2 regions of the Streptomyces sp. JLBT605 genome follow, and region 2 is predicted to be linked to the other one. Evidence: riboswitches for the same ligand, from Rfam matches in the RefSeq annotation. Region 2 holds a riboswitch; the other holds the start of a gene.

Region 1 (7,028 bases), 2.2 Mb from region 2:
CGGGAGGAGAGAGACATGGTGCATGCACAGGACGGCGGGACGCCCGCCGAGCATCTCGACGGGCTGCTGGCCCGCGCCCAGAACGGGTTCGAGATCGACGCGGCGGCGGTCACCACGCTGAGCGGCGCCCTGATGCACCAGACCGAGCTGCGTTCATGCCGCCAGTGCAACGAGCCGCCCGGCCCGCTCGGGTACAGCACCTTCCGACATATCTTCCTGCTCCCTGACGGCAGCAGCGGTGTGCTGTGGGAGCTGGAGCACAACACCGGCCCCGACGAGCGCCCGCTGTACGAGCTGTACGCCGACGAGGAGACCCTCCGGGCCGCTGAGCGCCGCGCATACGAGCGGACCGGAGGCAGCCGCTGGGAGGAGTTCGACGAGGCGCCGCTGTGGCTGCCCGACCAACTGCTGCACACCCCGCTGCCGCTGGACACCGCGCGTGCGTACGTGGCCGACAACTCCGCCGACCACGCGCGCCGGGTGCTGCGCCGCGCGGAGAACGACGACCGGCCGGGGGAGGAGGTCGAGCGGCTGCTGGAGAACGCGTTCGCGCACGACATCGCGCTCGCCCCCAAGCCGCGCCGCCGCACCGCCGGCCCGGACGCGACCTGGTGCCGCTTCTACGAGCACGCCTTCCTGCTCGCGGGTGGGGACGAGATCAGCCTCTGGGAGCTGGAGCACAACCTCACCAGTGACGGGCGGCTGGTGTGCGAGGTCTACCTCGACGAGGCCGCCGCCGAGCTGGCGGCGGACCGCCGGGCGCGCGCCCTCGGCGTCGAGCTCTGAGCCGTGACGCGCTGACGCCCGCCGTCACCTGCTGATGGCACTGTCTGCTGACGCCCGCCGTCACCTGCTGGCGCCCGCCGTCTGCTGATACCCGTCACTCCGCTGATGCCCGCTGTCTGCTGATGCCCGCCGTCGCGTCGCGGGCTCGGGCCCCGGCCGGATCGTCCGCCGGGGCCCGCCTTTCTGGGGCCGTCTTCCCGGGGCCGTCTTCCCGGCGAAGGCCGTCACCGTGCGTGTCCGGCCGCCACCCTCCGCATAACGATTGACGCACGATCAGCTCCTGGCCGTTTCAGCCGCGTATCTCTCATGGCGTCAATTCGCCCCGGGCTGCCCGAGAACATCCCGATAGGTGAGCGTCAAAGCTCCGTGGATTCCGGAGAACAGCTTGGAATAGCGTCGCGCCGTCTATTAACGTTCGATAACGCAGCGCGGTCGTCACAGCCGTCGCAGAGGCGGCACCGTGCGCCGTCGCCGAATCCCGCACGCACACTGCACCACCAGCAGCACCAAGGGAACCGGGGAACCACCAACCTTGGGGTGAATCGGGCCGAACCTGGCCCGTAGGAGACCTTCCTGCTCCGAACCCGTCAGCTAACCCGGTAGGCGAGAAGGAAGGAAAGGAGTACGCCCCCGTGGCGTCCAACAGGTCTGCCCTCGACGAGGCACCGCACGGCCCCGCCGGCTTCCCGCTCGGCCACGACTCCGGCCCCGACGCCACCGGAACCGACGCCTCCGCCGCGCCGGCCGCCACGGCCACCACCGCCACTGCCACGCTGCCGGCCATCGGCCCCGGTCCCGGGGCAGCGCCGTACGACGACGAGCCGTACGAGGAGTGGAACCCGACCGCCGAGTCCATCGCCCCCGTCCGCGGCCGGCACCGGGTCGTCAAGCAGCGCGGCGGCAGCATGGCGCGCAGCGGCGCGGTGCTCGGTGTCGGTGTCATCGCGGCGGTCGGCGCGGGTGGCATGGCGACCGCCAAGGACCGGCCCCAGGCTCCGATATCCATGCCGGATGTCGCGCACCTGATGGACGAGGCGCAGGACGCCCTGCCCGACGCCGAGGACCTGCCCGGCATCGGCCCGCTGATATCCGACGACTCATCCGGCTCCACCGCAAGCTCCCAGGGCTCCGCCCACCCCATCTCCCAGGCCGGGCTCACCGCCCAGGACAGGGCGCAGGGCTTCACCGACCCGGCCGAGGCACTGCGCGCCCGCATCATGCGGCAGGCCGAGCAGCAGCAGATCGGCGCTGACGCGGCCGAGCGGGAGGCGGCGGAGACGGCCGCGGCCGAGGCCGCCGTCAAGCAGGCCGCGGCGAAGAAGGCCGCGGAGGTCAAGAAGCAGGCCGCGGAGGCCGAGGCCAAGCGGGAGGCCGCGGCGGAGGCCAAGCGGAAGGCGGCGGAGGAGGCCCGGCGGAAGGCCGAGGCCGAGCGCCTCGCCAAGCTGGCCGCGTCCTACACCCTCCCGCTCGCCTCCTACACCCTCACCTCGTCCTTCGGTGAGGCCGGCGACATGTGGTCCGCCGACCACACCGGCCAGGACTTCGCCGCCCCGACCGGTACGCCGGTCAAGGCGGTGCACGGCGGCACGATCACCGAAGCCGGCTGGGCCGGTTCCTACGGCTACCGCATCGTGCTCACGCTCGAGGACGGCACCGAGATCTGGTACTGCCACCTGTCGTCGATGGTCCAGACGTCCGGCTCGGTGACCACCGGCGAGGTCATCGGCCGCGTCGGCGCCACCGGCAACGTCACCGGCCCGCACCTCCACTTGGAGGTCCGTCCGGGCGGCGGGGCCCCCATCGACCCGATGGGCTGGCTGCGCGAGCACGGCCAGAACCCCTGAGCCGCCCGAACCCCTGATCCGCCACCCCCCACCCCCACTCCCACCCCCCACACCCCCCCCACGCTTCCCCGATACGCCGACGGCCCTGGTGCTCTCTCCCCCCCCCTTGACACCAGGGCCGTCGGTTTCTGCCGCGGCCGCGGGCGCCCCACCCGCGTCGGCCCCGGAAGGGATGGCCCGCGGCCGGAATAAGCGGTGCGCGGCGTGCGCTGAAACAACGCATGGCTGAGAACGACAAGCACACCGGTAGGACCGACAGCGGCACCACCGACACCGGCCCGGAACCGAGGCCGGCCCGGAAGACGATCGGCAGCCTCGCGGTCCACCCGCTGGCCCTCGGCGGGAATGTCTTCGGCTGGACGGCCGATGAGGCCGAGTCCTTCGCCGTGCTGGACGCCTACGCCGCGGCGGGTGGCAATTTCATCGACACAGCCGACGTGTACTCGGCCTGGGTGCCGGGGAATTCGGGCGGCGAGTCCGAGACCGTCATCGGCAACTGGCTCGCGGCGCGCGGGAATCGGTCCGAGATCGTCGTCGCCACCAAGGTCGGCGCCGGATACCCCGAGCGCCGCGGTCTGTCCGCCGCGGCCATCAAGGCGGGAGCCGAGGAATCCCTCACCCGGCTGCGGACGGACTACATCGACCTCTACTACACGCACTTCGACGACACCTCGGTGCCGGTCGAGGAGATCATCACCGCACTGGACGACCTGGTGAAGCAGGGCAAGGTCCGGGAGATAGCGGCCTCCAACATCTCCGCGGAGCGCCTCGAGGCGTCGCTGGCGTTCTCGGAGCAGGAGGGGCTGGCCCGGTACGTCGCCCTCCAGCCCCACTACAACCTGGTCTCCCGGGACACCTACGAGGGCGAGCTCGCCGAGGTGGCCGCGCGGCACGGCCTGGCCGCCGTGCCGTACTTCGCCCTGGCCTCCGGCTTCCTCACCGGCAAGTACCGCCCCGGTACGTCCGTGGACAGCGCCCGCTCCGGCAGCGCGGCCCAGCACCTGGAGACCGAGCGCGGCCGCAAGGTCCTGGCCGCCCTGGACGACATCGCGGCAGCTCGCGGAGTCGAGCAGGCCACCGTCGCGCTGGCCTGGCTGGCTGCCCAGCCGACCGTCGCGACGCCCATCGCCAGCGCCCGCACGGTCGACCAGCTGCCGGCCCTGCTGGCCCTGGCCGACCTCAAGCTGACCGAGGCCGAGGTGGCCGCGCTGACCGCCGCCTCCGCATAACCCCACGCCCGCGCCGGCTCCGACCGAGCGGAAGCGGAAGGCCGGGGGCGGCGGAATCCATCACCGGATTCCGCCGCCCCCGGCCTTCCCATCCTCGCTCAGCTCTTGCGGTCGGCGGCGGCCCAGGAGGCGGCCGCCACCGCGCCGGCCACGGCGAACACCGAGGGCCAGGCACCGACCTTCTTGGCCAGCGGATGCGAACCGGCGAACGCCGCGACGTACAGCCCGCTCAGCGCGGCCGCCGTCCCGTTCCCGGCCTTCGCCCGCCAGCCCCGCGCGGCCACCGCCCCGGCTGCGGCCAGCGCGACCCCGCCCAGCTGCCGCTTCTTCGTCCAGCGCGCCACGCCGTACCCGCCGACGAGCCCGCCCGCGGCCACTACCCCTGCCGGAACCCCAGCCATTGCCACAACCCTCCAGTCACAGACGACTCAGCCTTCCAAGAGCCATTCGACCGCATCAGGGGGCGATTTTCCCCACGAGACGGTCACGAATCGCGCCTTTTCCTGCAACAACCACCAAGCCGCGATCACTCCTCGTACGTTTGATCCATGTCTATGCACCCGTACGCCTACCGGCCGGCGACCCCGGCCGACGCGGGCCAGATCGCCTCGCTCGACGACTCGTTCACCACCGACACCGTCTACGCGGTCACGGCCACCGAGACCGGCTTCTCCCTGCACCCCACCCCCCTGGAGGCGCCCCTCACCAAGCACTTCCCCGATGACGAGGCCGAGGACGAGGCCGAGGACGAGGCCGAGAACGGCGGCGAGAACGACGACGAGGACAACGAGCCCGCCGAACACACCCTCGTGGCACTCGACGGCGACACCATCTGCGGTGTCATCACCGTCGCCTACGAGGACTGGAACCGCCGCCTGACCATCCGCCACGTCGCCGTCGCCGCCACCCACCGGGGCCACGGCATCGGCAACCACCTGATGTCCATAGCCCTCGCCTACGGCCAAGCCCACGGCGCCCGCACCGCATGGCTGGAGGTAACCAACATCAACGCCCCCGCCATCCGCGCCTACCAACGCATGGGCTTCACCCTCTGCGGCCTGGACACCAGCCTCTACATCGGCACCGAGTCGGAGGGCGAGACCGCCCTCTTCATGAGCCGCCCCCTCACCGCGCCCCCCGCAGACCGGACCTGACCGCTCACTCAGCGCCGGCGGGGTGAGTGTCATGGATCAGGCGAGGGCGCTGAGCTTCTGCCACTCCTCGTAGGACAGGTTCCATTCGCCGTAGCCGTTGCCGGTCTTGACGGGTTGGCTGACGGAGCCGGTCACCTCGACGATGTCGCCGGCGGTGGCGCGGTCGTAGAACCACTTGCCGTCTGCTCCGGACATGCCGACGCAGCCGTGGCTCTTGTTGAGGCGGCCGAAGTAGCCCTTGCCTTCGTTCCAGGGGGCGGCGTGGGCGTAGGTGCCGGAGGTGGTGAGGCGGACGGCCCAGGGGACGTCCTTGTCGTAGAAGTCGGCGATGTTGACGGATTCGCTGGTCATCTTGACCAGCGGGGCCTTGTCGAGGACGACCATGGTGCCGTTCCAGGTGGAGAAGCGGGGCTCCTCACCGCCGGATATGGGGAGTACCCGGACCTGCCGGTCGTCCTCGTAGACGGCCATGGTGTGCTTCTTGATGTCGACCTTGGAGACGCGGACGGTGCCGATGGTGAAGGTGCTGGTCACGTCGCGGCGCAGGTAGCGGGAGTCGCCGGTGTCGACGCCGCTGAGCTCGGCGCGGACGGTGACCTTGGTGCCCTTGGCCCAGTGGTCCTTGGGGCGCCAGTCGACGCGCTCGATGCCGGTGAGCGGGTCTTGGAGCCAGCCCCAGGAGCCCTCGGTCCTGGGGGAGGTCGTCACCGAGAGATGGCGCTCGACGGCGGCCTTGTTCTTCACGGGGTGGTCGAAGGCGATGGAGATCGGGTGACCGGCGCCGACGACCTTGTTGTTGGTGGGGGAGACGGTGACGCCGTTGAAGACCTGGGCGGGGCGGGTGCGGAACGTGGACCGGTGGGTCGTGCGCTTGCCCGAGGCGTTGGTCGCGGTGGCCTGGACCTGGTAGGTCGCGCCCGGCGTCATGGTGCGGGTGGAACGCCAGCCCTTCTTGTCGCCCTCCCATCTGCCCGTGATCGACGCGGCGCCGGCGTCCTTGGAGGTGACCTCCACCTGGGTGAGCCGGCCGCCCGCCACATCGACCTTGACGGTGCCGTCCGGGGCGACCTGCTGAGTGTCGCCGCCCGGAGTCACCGATATACGGGCGGGCTTGCCGTCTCCGGCGTCGGCTGAGGACTTGCCGGAGCTGTTCGACGACTGGCAGCCGACCAGCGCGGCGAGGGCGAGACACGATGCCGCGAGGGCGCGGACGGAACGTACGGAGCGGGTGGATCGCACAGTTGACCTCTTGGATCGGTTGTGGGGTCGGTGAGTCAGCAACGCTTTTCGGCGGCTTCGGGGTTGCTGTCGTAGGGGGGCGGCGAAGGGGTGTCGTGGGGATGGAGCCGCCACAGGGACACCGCCACGCAGTGGGTCGTGACGCCGTCCGTGTATCCGTCGCCGAAGCCGCTCATCTCGGGCACCTTGAGCACGGCGACGTCCTCGCCGGAGCGCATCAGCACGATCAGAGCGATGTCGGACTGGTCGCGAGACGTCCAGGGGTACATCCTGACCCTCGGCTCCGCGCGGGAGCCCGTACTGTCCTTGGGCAGGCCACTGATTCCCCTGAGGCCGCACCGGGTCTCCAGCGTCTTCTCCACGGAGTCGTACGCGGCGATGGCATCGCGCTCGCGGGCATAGGCGTTGATCGTGTGCTGGGCCAGCTGCTCCGCGGTCCTCCCCCGGTAGCTGCGGGAGCGCTGGCCCACGGGCCGCTTGCCCCCTTCGCCGTCCAGGTCGGTCAGGCGGCAGCGGGTGCCCAGATCGAGGAGCGGGGTCTCGACCCGGGCGGATTCCCGGACCGTGCTCCAGTGCGCCTCGGCATCGAAGGGCAGGGCGCTCGGCGGCAGCAGGGCGGCAGACCTGATGTCGACCGTGGGCCGGGGAGCCGAGGGCGGACCCGCTGGGAGCGTCCGGGTCGGATCGTCGCCCGGCAGCAACTGCCAGGAGCCGATGGTGAGGGCGGCAGCGGTGAAGACCGCCGAGGCGGCGAGGGCCGCGCGCTTGCGGGCGCG
Region 2 (7,028 bases):
GGTGGGCCTCGGTGCGGCGCTGGGCGGCCCGCGCCGCACCCAGCGGCTCCAGCAGGGCGCGGATGTCGAGGAGGTCGGCGACCTCGCGCTCGGACGGCTGGGCGACGCAGGCGCCGGCATGCCGGCGGGTGGTGACGAACCCCTCGGACTCCAGGGTCCGCAGCGCCTCGCGGACCGGGACCCGCGAGACGCCGTAACGGCGCGCGAGCAGTTCCTCGGTCAGTCGACTGCCGGGCTGGTACGCGCCGGAGACGATGTCGTCCCGAATCGCGGTGCATACGGCGTGCGCGGAAATCCGGCGACCGCCCTGGACCGCTGTCGTATCGCCGCTCACTTCCGGTCCCGCATGGTGTGAACCTCCGCCTTAATCTCTGCGAAACGCAGTCGATCGACGCGCGTTCACCGAACTCTATTCCACAGAGCTCGAATTTCCGACGAGCGGCGGGATTTCATGGATAATTTTTGGCCAAGCGGGATTGCGCGGCAGTCGCGGCGCCCTCCGGCCGTCCCGGCGGCACACGCGGCCGCCCCGGCGCCACCTTGCGGCAGGCCCGGCGGGACATACGACAGGCCCCGGCCGAGTGGCCGGGGCCTGTGCGCGATGGTCCGGGGGCGTCAGATGTTGACCCCGTGCGAGCGGAGGTAGGCGACCGGGTCGATGTCCGAGCCGTACTCCGGGCTGGTCCGCGCTTCGAAGTGCAGGTGCGGGCCGGTGGTGTTGCCGGTGTTGCCCGACAGGCCGATCTGCTGGCCCGGGGTCACCGTCTGGCCGACCGAGACATTGAGCGACGACAGGTGGCCGTACTGGGTGTACGTGCCGTCATTCATCTTGATCACGATGTTGTTGCCGTACGCGCCGCCCCAGCCTGCTTCGACTACGGTCCCGGAGCCCACCGCGTGCACCGTGGTGCCGGACGCGGCGTGGAAGTCGACACCGGTGTGGCTGCCGGAGCTCCACAGCCCGCTGGAGGCGTGGTACTGGGTGGAGACGTAGGAGCCGGTTATGGGCGCCACGAAGGTGTTCAGCCGCTTGCGCTCGGCCTCCCGCGCGGCCCGCTCCTTGGCCGCCCGCTCCGCCTTGGCCTTCTTCTCAGCGGCCTCGGCCTTGCGCTTGGTCTCGGCGGCCTGGCGGACGGCCTCCCGGCGCGCCGTGTCCTCGGCCTCCGCCTTGGCCGCGTCCTCCTCGGCTGCGCGCTCCTGGCTGTGCGCCTGGGCGCCGATCTCCTGGGCGAGGTCGTCGCCGACGACGATCGCCTGGTTCAGACCGGTGTCCTCGAAGCTCGGGGAGTCGCCGCCGGCGGCGAGCGCCGGGGAGGCGAGACTGGCGACGACGCCGGAGGCGGCCAGGGTGGCCATGCCGGCGATGTTCGTGCCGGTGCGCATGGCGGAGCGCCGGGGGCGGCGGTGCTTCCCGGTGGGACGGGTGAACGCCATGGGGTGGCGTACTCCTTTCCTTCCTTCTCGCCTACCGGGTTAGCTGACGGGTTCGGAGCAGGAAGGTCTCCTACGGACCCCTCCTCGCGGAGGCGCCCGATTCACCCCAGGGGAAGTCCCTCCGAAGAGGGCGGGTCCCCGGCTCCCTTGCGGGACTCGGCGATGGCTGCCCGGGCCGCGGGTGCGACGCAATCCGACGAACAGCCGACCCGACGCTAGACGGCTGATCTTTTGATCGCCAAACAGATCCGGCATTTTGTTGCCCTCGCCACAGGGCAGACATACCGCCTCCACGACAAACCGGACACCGCAGGCGGATAACGCAGGACTCCGGCGTCTCGTGCGACGCCGGAGTCCTGTGTGTCCTCGCTCCGCTGAGCCGTCGTCAGCCGGTGAGCGTCTCCGCCCGGCCGCTGACGGCCTCTCAGCCGGTGGCCGTGGGTCAGCCGGTGACCACCTTCACCTCGCCGATGCCCAGGGCGCGGACCGGCTCCTCGATGACCGAGGCGTCACCGACGAGCACGGTGACGAGCCGGTCGACGGGGAAGGCGTTCACCGCGGCGGCCGTCGCCTCGACCGTCCCGGTCTCGGCGAGCCGGGCGTACAGATGGGCCTGGAAGTCGTCCGGCAGGTGCTGCTCGACCTGGTCCGCCAGAGTGCCCGCGACGGCCGCCGCGGTCTCGTAGCGGAGCGGGGCGACGCCGACCAGGTTCTGCACCGCGACATCACGCTCGTCGTCGGTCAGCCCCTCCTCCGCGAGGGTGCGCAGCACCTTCCAGGTGTCCTCCAGCGCGGGCCCGGTCACCTCGGTGGCCACCGAGCCGCTGATGGCGAGCATCGCGACACCGGTGGGCGCGGAGCCGGAGCCGCCGGGGCCGGGGGCGCCGTCCGGCACCGACATCAGCACCTGCCCGAAGGCGCGCACCCCGTAGGTGTAGCCCTTCTCCTCGCGCAGCACCCGGTCGAGCCGGGAGGTGAGGGTGCCGCCGAGGCAGTAGGTGCCGAGCACCTGGGCGGGCCAGACCCGGTCGTGCCGGTCGGCACCGATCCGGCCGATGAGCAGCTGGGTCTGCACCGCGCCGGGCCGGTCCACGATCACCACCCGGCCGGCGTCGTCGGCGGTGATCACCGGGTACGGACGCTCCGGCGCCGGACCGCCGCTCCAGGCGCCGAGCGTGTCGGCAAGGGCCTTGTCCAGGTCGACGCCGGTCAGGTCGCCGACCACCACGGCGGTCGCGGAGGCCGGCCGCACATGCGCCTGGTAGAAGGCGCGCACCGCGGCGGCGTCGATCCGCCGGACGGTCTCCTCGGTGCCCTGGCGGGGCCGGGAGAGCCGGGCGGCCGCCGGGAAGAGCTCCTTGGACAGGGCCATGGAGGCCCGCCGGGCGGGGTTGGCCAGCTCGTGCGGGATCTCGTCCAGGCGGTTGGCCACCAGCCGCTCCACCTCGCTCTCCGGGAACGCGGGGGCGCGCAGCGCGTCGGCGAGCAGACCGAGGGCCTTGGGCAGCCGGGAGACCGGCACCTCCAGCGAGACCCGGATGCCGGGGTGGTCGGCGTGCGCGTCGAGGGTGGCGCCGCACCGCTCCAGCTCGGCGGCGAACTCCTCGGCGGTGTGCTTGTCGGTGCCCTCGGACAGCGCGCGGGCCATGATGGTCGCGACGCCGTCGAGCCCGGCGGGCTCGGCGTCCAGCGGGGCGGTCAGGTTGATCTCCACGGCGACGACCTGCTGACCGGGGCGGTGGCAGCGCAGCACGGTGAGCCCGTTGGGCAGTTCGCCGCGCTCGGGGGCCGGGAAGGCCCACGGCTTGGCGATGCCGCCCGTCGGCTGCGGGTGGAACGTCATGGTGGGGGTGGTGGCGTCGCTCACTGGGCCGCCTCCTCTTCTGCGGTGTCGTCGGCGGCGGTCTCGGTGGCGTCCTCGGCGTCGGTGCCCGGCCCGGTGGGTTCGTAGACCAGCACGGCGCGGTTGTCCGGCCGCAGTCGTGCCTGGGCGGCGGCCCGCACCTCCTCGGCGGTGACGTCCAGCACCCGCTGGACGGCGGTGAGCGCCAGCTGGGGGTCGCCGAACAGCACGGCGAAGCGGCAGAGTTCGTCGGCGCGGCCGCCGACGGTGGCGAGCCGGTCGAGCCACTCGCGCTCCAGCTGGGCCTGGGCGCGCTCCATCTCCTGCGGGGTCGGGCCCTCGGCGGCGAAGCGGGCCAGCTCGTCGTCGACGGCGGCCTCGATGGCGGGCACCTCGACGCCGGCCGACGCCTTCACGTCCAGCCAGCCGAGCGAGGGCGCGCCGGCCAGCCGCAGCATGCCGAAACCGGCGCCGACGGCGCTGCGGTCGCGCCGCACCAGGCGGTTGTGGAGCCGGGAGGACTCGCCGCCGCCGAGGATGGTCAGCGCCAGATCGGCGGCGTCCGCCTCACGGGTGCCGTCGTGCGGCAGGCGGTAGGCGGCCATCAGGGCCCGGGAGGGGACCTCCTCGGCCACGACCTCGCGCAGCTCCGCACCGATGACGTCGGGCAGGGTGCCGTCGCGCGGCGGCTGCTTGCCGTCGTGGGAGGGGATGGAGCCGAAGTACTTCTCGATCCAGGCGAGAGTCTGCTCCGGGTCGATGTCGCCGACGACGGCGAGCACCGCGTTGTTCGGCGCGTAGTAGGTGCGGAAGAAGTTCCGCGCGTCCTCCAGGGACGCCGCGTCCAGGTCGGCCATCGAGCCGATCGCGGTGTGGTGGTAGGGGTGGCCCTCGGGGTAGGCCATGGCGACCAGCCGCTCGAAGGCGGTGCCGTAGGGGACGTTGTCGTAGCGCTGGCGGCGCTCGTTCTTCACGACGTCCCGCTGGTTGTCCAGGCTCTCCTGGTCCAGCGCGGCCAGGAGAGACCCCATGCGGTCGGCTTCCAGCCACAGCGCCAGCTCGACCTGGTGGGCGGGCATGGTCTCGAAGTAGTTGGTGCGCTCGAAGCTGGTGGTGCCGTTGAGCGAGCCGCCGACACCCTGGACCAGCTCGAAGTGGCCGTTGCCGGAGACCTGGGCCGAGCCCTGGAACATCAGGTGCTCGAAGAGGTGAGCCAGGCCGGTGCGCCCCTTGACTTCGTGGCGCGAGCCGACGTCGTACCAGAGGCAGACGGCGGCGACCGGGGTCAGATGGTCCTCGGAGAGCACCACCCTCAGGCCGTTGGCCAGGCGGTGCTCGGTCGCTGTCAGGCCGCCGGAACCGGCCTGTTGCGTGGCCGTGTGACCCATGGGCATGGACGTCCCTTCGATCGCGTGCTGGTGCAGGTGTGGATGTGTGCGTTGAGCAGTCCTGTCACTGTATGCAACCGCACCGACATCTGCTGAAGTTCCCCGCCCCGGGATCCGGTGGGTTCCCCGTCCGGGAGGCCGCCGGTCCCGCCCGGAAGGCTGCTGCTACCGGTCCGGGAGGCCGCCGGTCCCGGTCCGGGGAGGCTCTGCCGGGGCGCCCGGGACGGGGCGCGGTCCGCGTTGTCGGTGGGGCGCGCCACAATGGTCGGCATCAGACACAGCATCGGTAGTTGAAGGAGCCGCAGCCCGATGGCCCGCCGCAGCACGAAGACCCCGCCTCCGGGAGACTTCGAGGAGCGCATCCTCGACATCGACGTCGTCGACGAGATGCAGGGCTCCTTCCTGGAGTACGCCTATTCGGTCATCTACTCGCGCGCGCTGCCCGACGCCCGCGACGGACTGAAGCCCGCGCACCGCCGCATCCTCTTCCAGATGAACGAGATGGGGCTGCGCCCGGAGCGCTCGTTCGTGAAGTGCGCCCGGGTCGTCGGCGAGGTGATGGGCAAGCTCCATCCGCACGGCGACGCCTCGATCTACGACGCGCTGGTGCGCATGGCGCAGCCGTTCTCGATGCGGCTGCCGCTGGTCGACGGCCATGGCAACTTCGGTTCGCTGGGCAATGACGACCCGCCCGCCGCCATGCGGTACACCGAATGCCGGATGGCCTCGGCGACGTCGCTGATGACGGAGTCGATCGACGAGGACACCGTCGACTTCGTCCCGAATTACGACGGGAGCGAGCAGGAGCCGGTCGCGCTTCCCGCCGCCTACCCGAATCTCCTGGTCAACGGCTCGTCCGGGATCGCGGTCGGCATGGCTACCAACATGCCGCCGCACAACCTGGGCGAGGTGATCGCGGCCGCCCGCCACCTGATCAAGCATCCGGGCGCGGACCTGGAGACCCTGATGCGGTTCGTGCCGGGTCCGGACCTGCCCACCGGCGGCCGGATCGTCGGGCTCAGCGGCATCCGGGACGCCTACGAGTCGGGGCGTGGCAGCTTCAAGATCCGCGCCACCGTGTCCGTGGAGAACGTCACCGCACGCCGCAAGGGCCTGGTCGTCACGGAACTCCCCTTCACCGTCGGGCCCGAGAAGGTCATCTCGAAGATCAAGGACCTGGTCGGCTCGAAGAAGCTCCAGGGCATCGCGGACGTGAAGGACCTCACCGACCGCGAGCACGGCCTGCGGCTGGTCATCGAGGTGAAGAACGGCTTCAACCCGGAGGCCGTGCTGGAGCAGCTGTTCAAGCTGACGCCGATGGAGGAGTCCTTCGGGATCAACAACGTCGCGCTGGTGGACGGCCAGCCGCTGACGCTCGGCCTCAAGGAGCTGCTGGAGGTCTATCTCGACCACCGCTTCAACGTGGTCCGGCGGCGCAGCGAGTTCCGGCGCGGCAAGCGGCGCGACCGGCTGCACCTGGTCGAGGGCCTGCTGGTCGCGCTGCTCGACATCGACGAGGTCATCCGGATCATTCGATCGAGTGAGAACGCGGCGGCGGCCAAGGAGGGCCTGATCGCCCGCTTCGCCCTCTCCGAGACCCAGATCCAGTACATCCTGGACACTCCGCTGCGCCGGCTGACCAAGTTCGACCGGATCGAGCTGGAGTCGGAGCGGGACAGGCTCACCAGGGAGATCGCGGAGCTGACCCGGATCCTGGACTCGGACGCGGAGCTGCGCAAGCTCGTCTCCTCCGAACTCGCCGTGGTGGCGAAGAAGTTCGGCACCGACCGGCGCACCGTGCTGCTGGAGTCGGCGGGCGCTCCGGTGTCCGCGGTGCCGCTGGAGGTGGCCGACGACCCGTGCCGGGTGCTGCTGTCCTCCACCGGGCTGCTGGCGCGTACGGCCACCGTCGAGCCGCTGGCCGACGAGGGGCTGGGCAAGCGCGCCAAGCACGATGTGATCGTGTCGGCGGTGCCGGCGACGGCCCGTGCCGAGCTGGGCGCGGTGACCTCGGCCGGCCGGCTGCTGCGGCTGCCGGTGATCGACCTGCCGATGCTGCCGGAGACGGCGGGCGCGCCGAATCTGGCGGGCGGCGCGCCGATCTCCGAGTTCCTGACGCTGGCCGAGGGCGAGCGGCTGGTGTGTCTGACCACGCTCGACGAGTCCTCACCGGGGCTGGCGATCGGCACCGAGCAGGGCGTGGTGAAGCGCGTGGTGCCCGACTATCCGGCGAACAAGGACGAGTTGGAGGTCATCGGGCTGAAGGAGGGCGACCGAATCGTCGGCGCGGTGGAGCTGCGCACCGGCGAGGAGGATCTGGTCTTCATCACCAGCGATGCCCAGCTGCTGCGCTACCCGGCGGC

What was found. A riboswitch is a leader RNA that binds a small molecule or an ion and turns the genes downstream of it on or off. The one in region 2 is predicted to bind cyclic di-AMP.
Region 1: another riboswitch for cyclic di-AMP. It lies ahead of AC4BDD_RS15755 (M23 family metallopeptidase); the one in region 2 lies ahead of AC4BDD_RS06580 (M23 family metallopeptidase).

Annotation. Positions count from the first base shown of each region.
Region 1 is NZ_CM177087.1:3,628,901-3,635,928, forward strand. Features, by position in the region: gene AC4BDD_RS15750 (DUF6227 family protein) at 16-786, shown strand; cyclic di-AMP (ydaO/yuaA leader) riboswitch at 1,246-1,407, shown strand; gene AC4BDD_RS15755 (M23 family metallopeptidase) at 1,419-2,630, shown strand; gene AC4BDD_RS15760 (aldo/keto reductase) at 2,852-3,859, shown strand; gene AC4BDD_RS15765 (hypothetical protein) at 3,958-4,260, opposite strand; gene AC4BDD_RS15770 (GNAT family N-acetyltransferase) at 4,408-5,013, shown strand; gene AC4BDD_RS15775 (L,D-transpeptidase) at 5,050-6,252, opposite strand; gene AC4BDD_RS15780 (hypothetical protein) at 6,288-7,028, opposite strand, start outside.
Region 2 is NZ_CM177087.1:1,433,659-1,440,686, forward strand. Features, by position in the region: gene AC4BDD_RS06575 (GntR family transcriptional regulator) at 1-334, opposite strand, end outside; gene AC4BDD_RS06580 (M23 family metallopeptidase) at 616-1,434, opposite strand; cyclic di-AMP (ydaO/yuaA leader) riboswitch at 1,449-1,606, opposite strand; gene AC4BDD_RS06585 (M16 family metallopeptidase) at 1,877-3,301, opposite strand; gene AC4BDD_RS06590 (M16 family metallopeptidase) at 3,298-4,665, opposite strand; gene AC4BDD_RS06595 (DNA gyrase/topoisomerase IV subunit A) at 4,975-7,028, shown strand, end outside.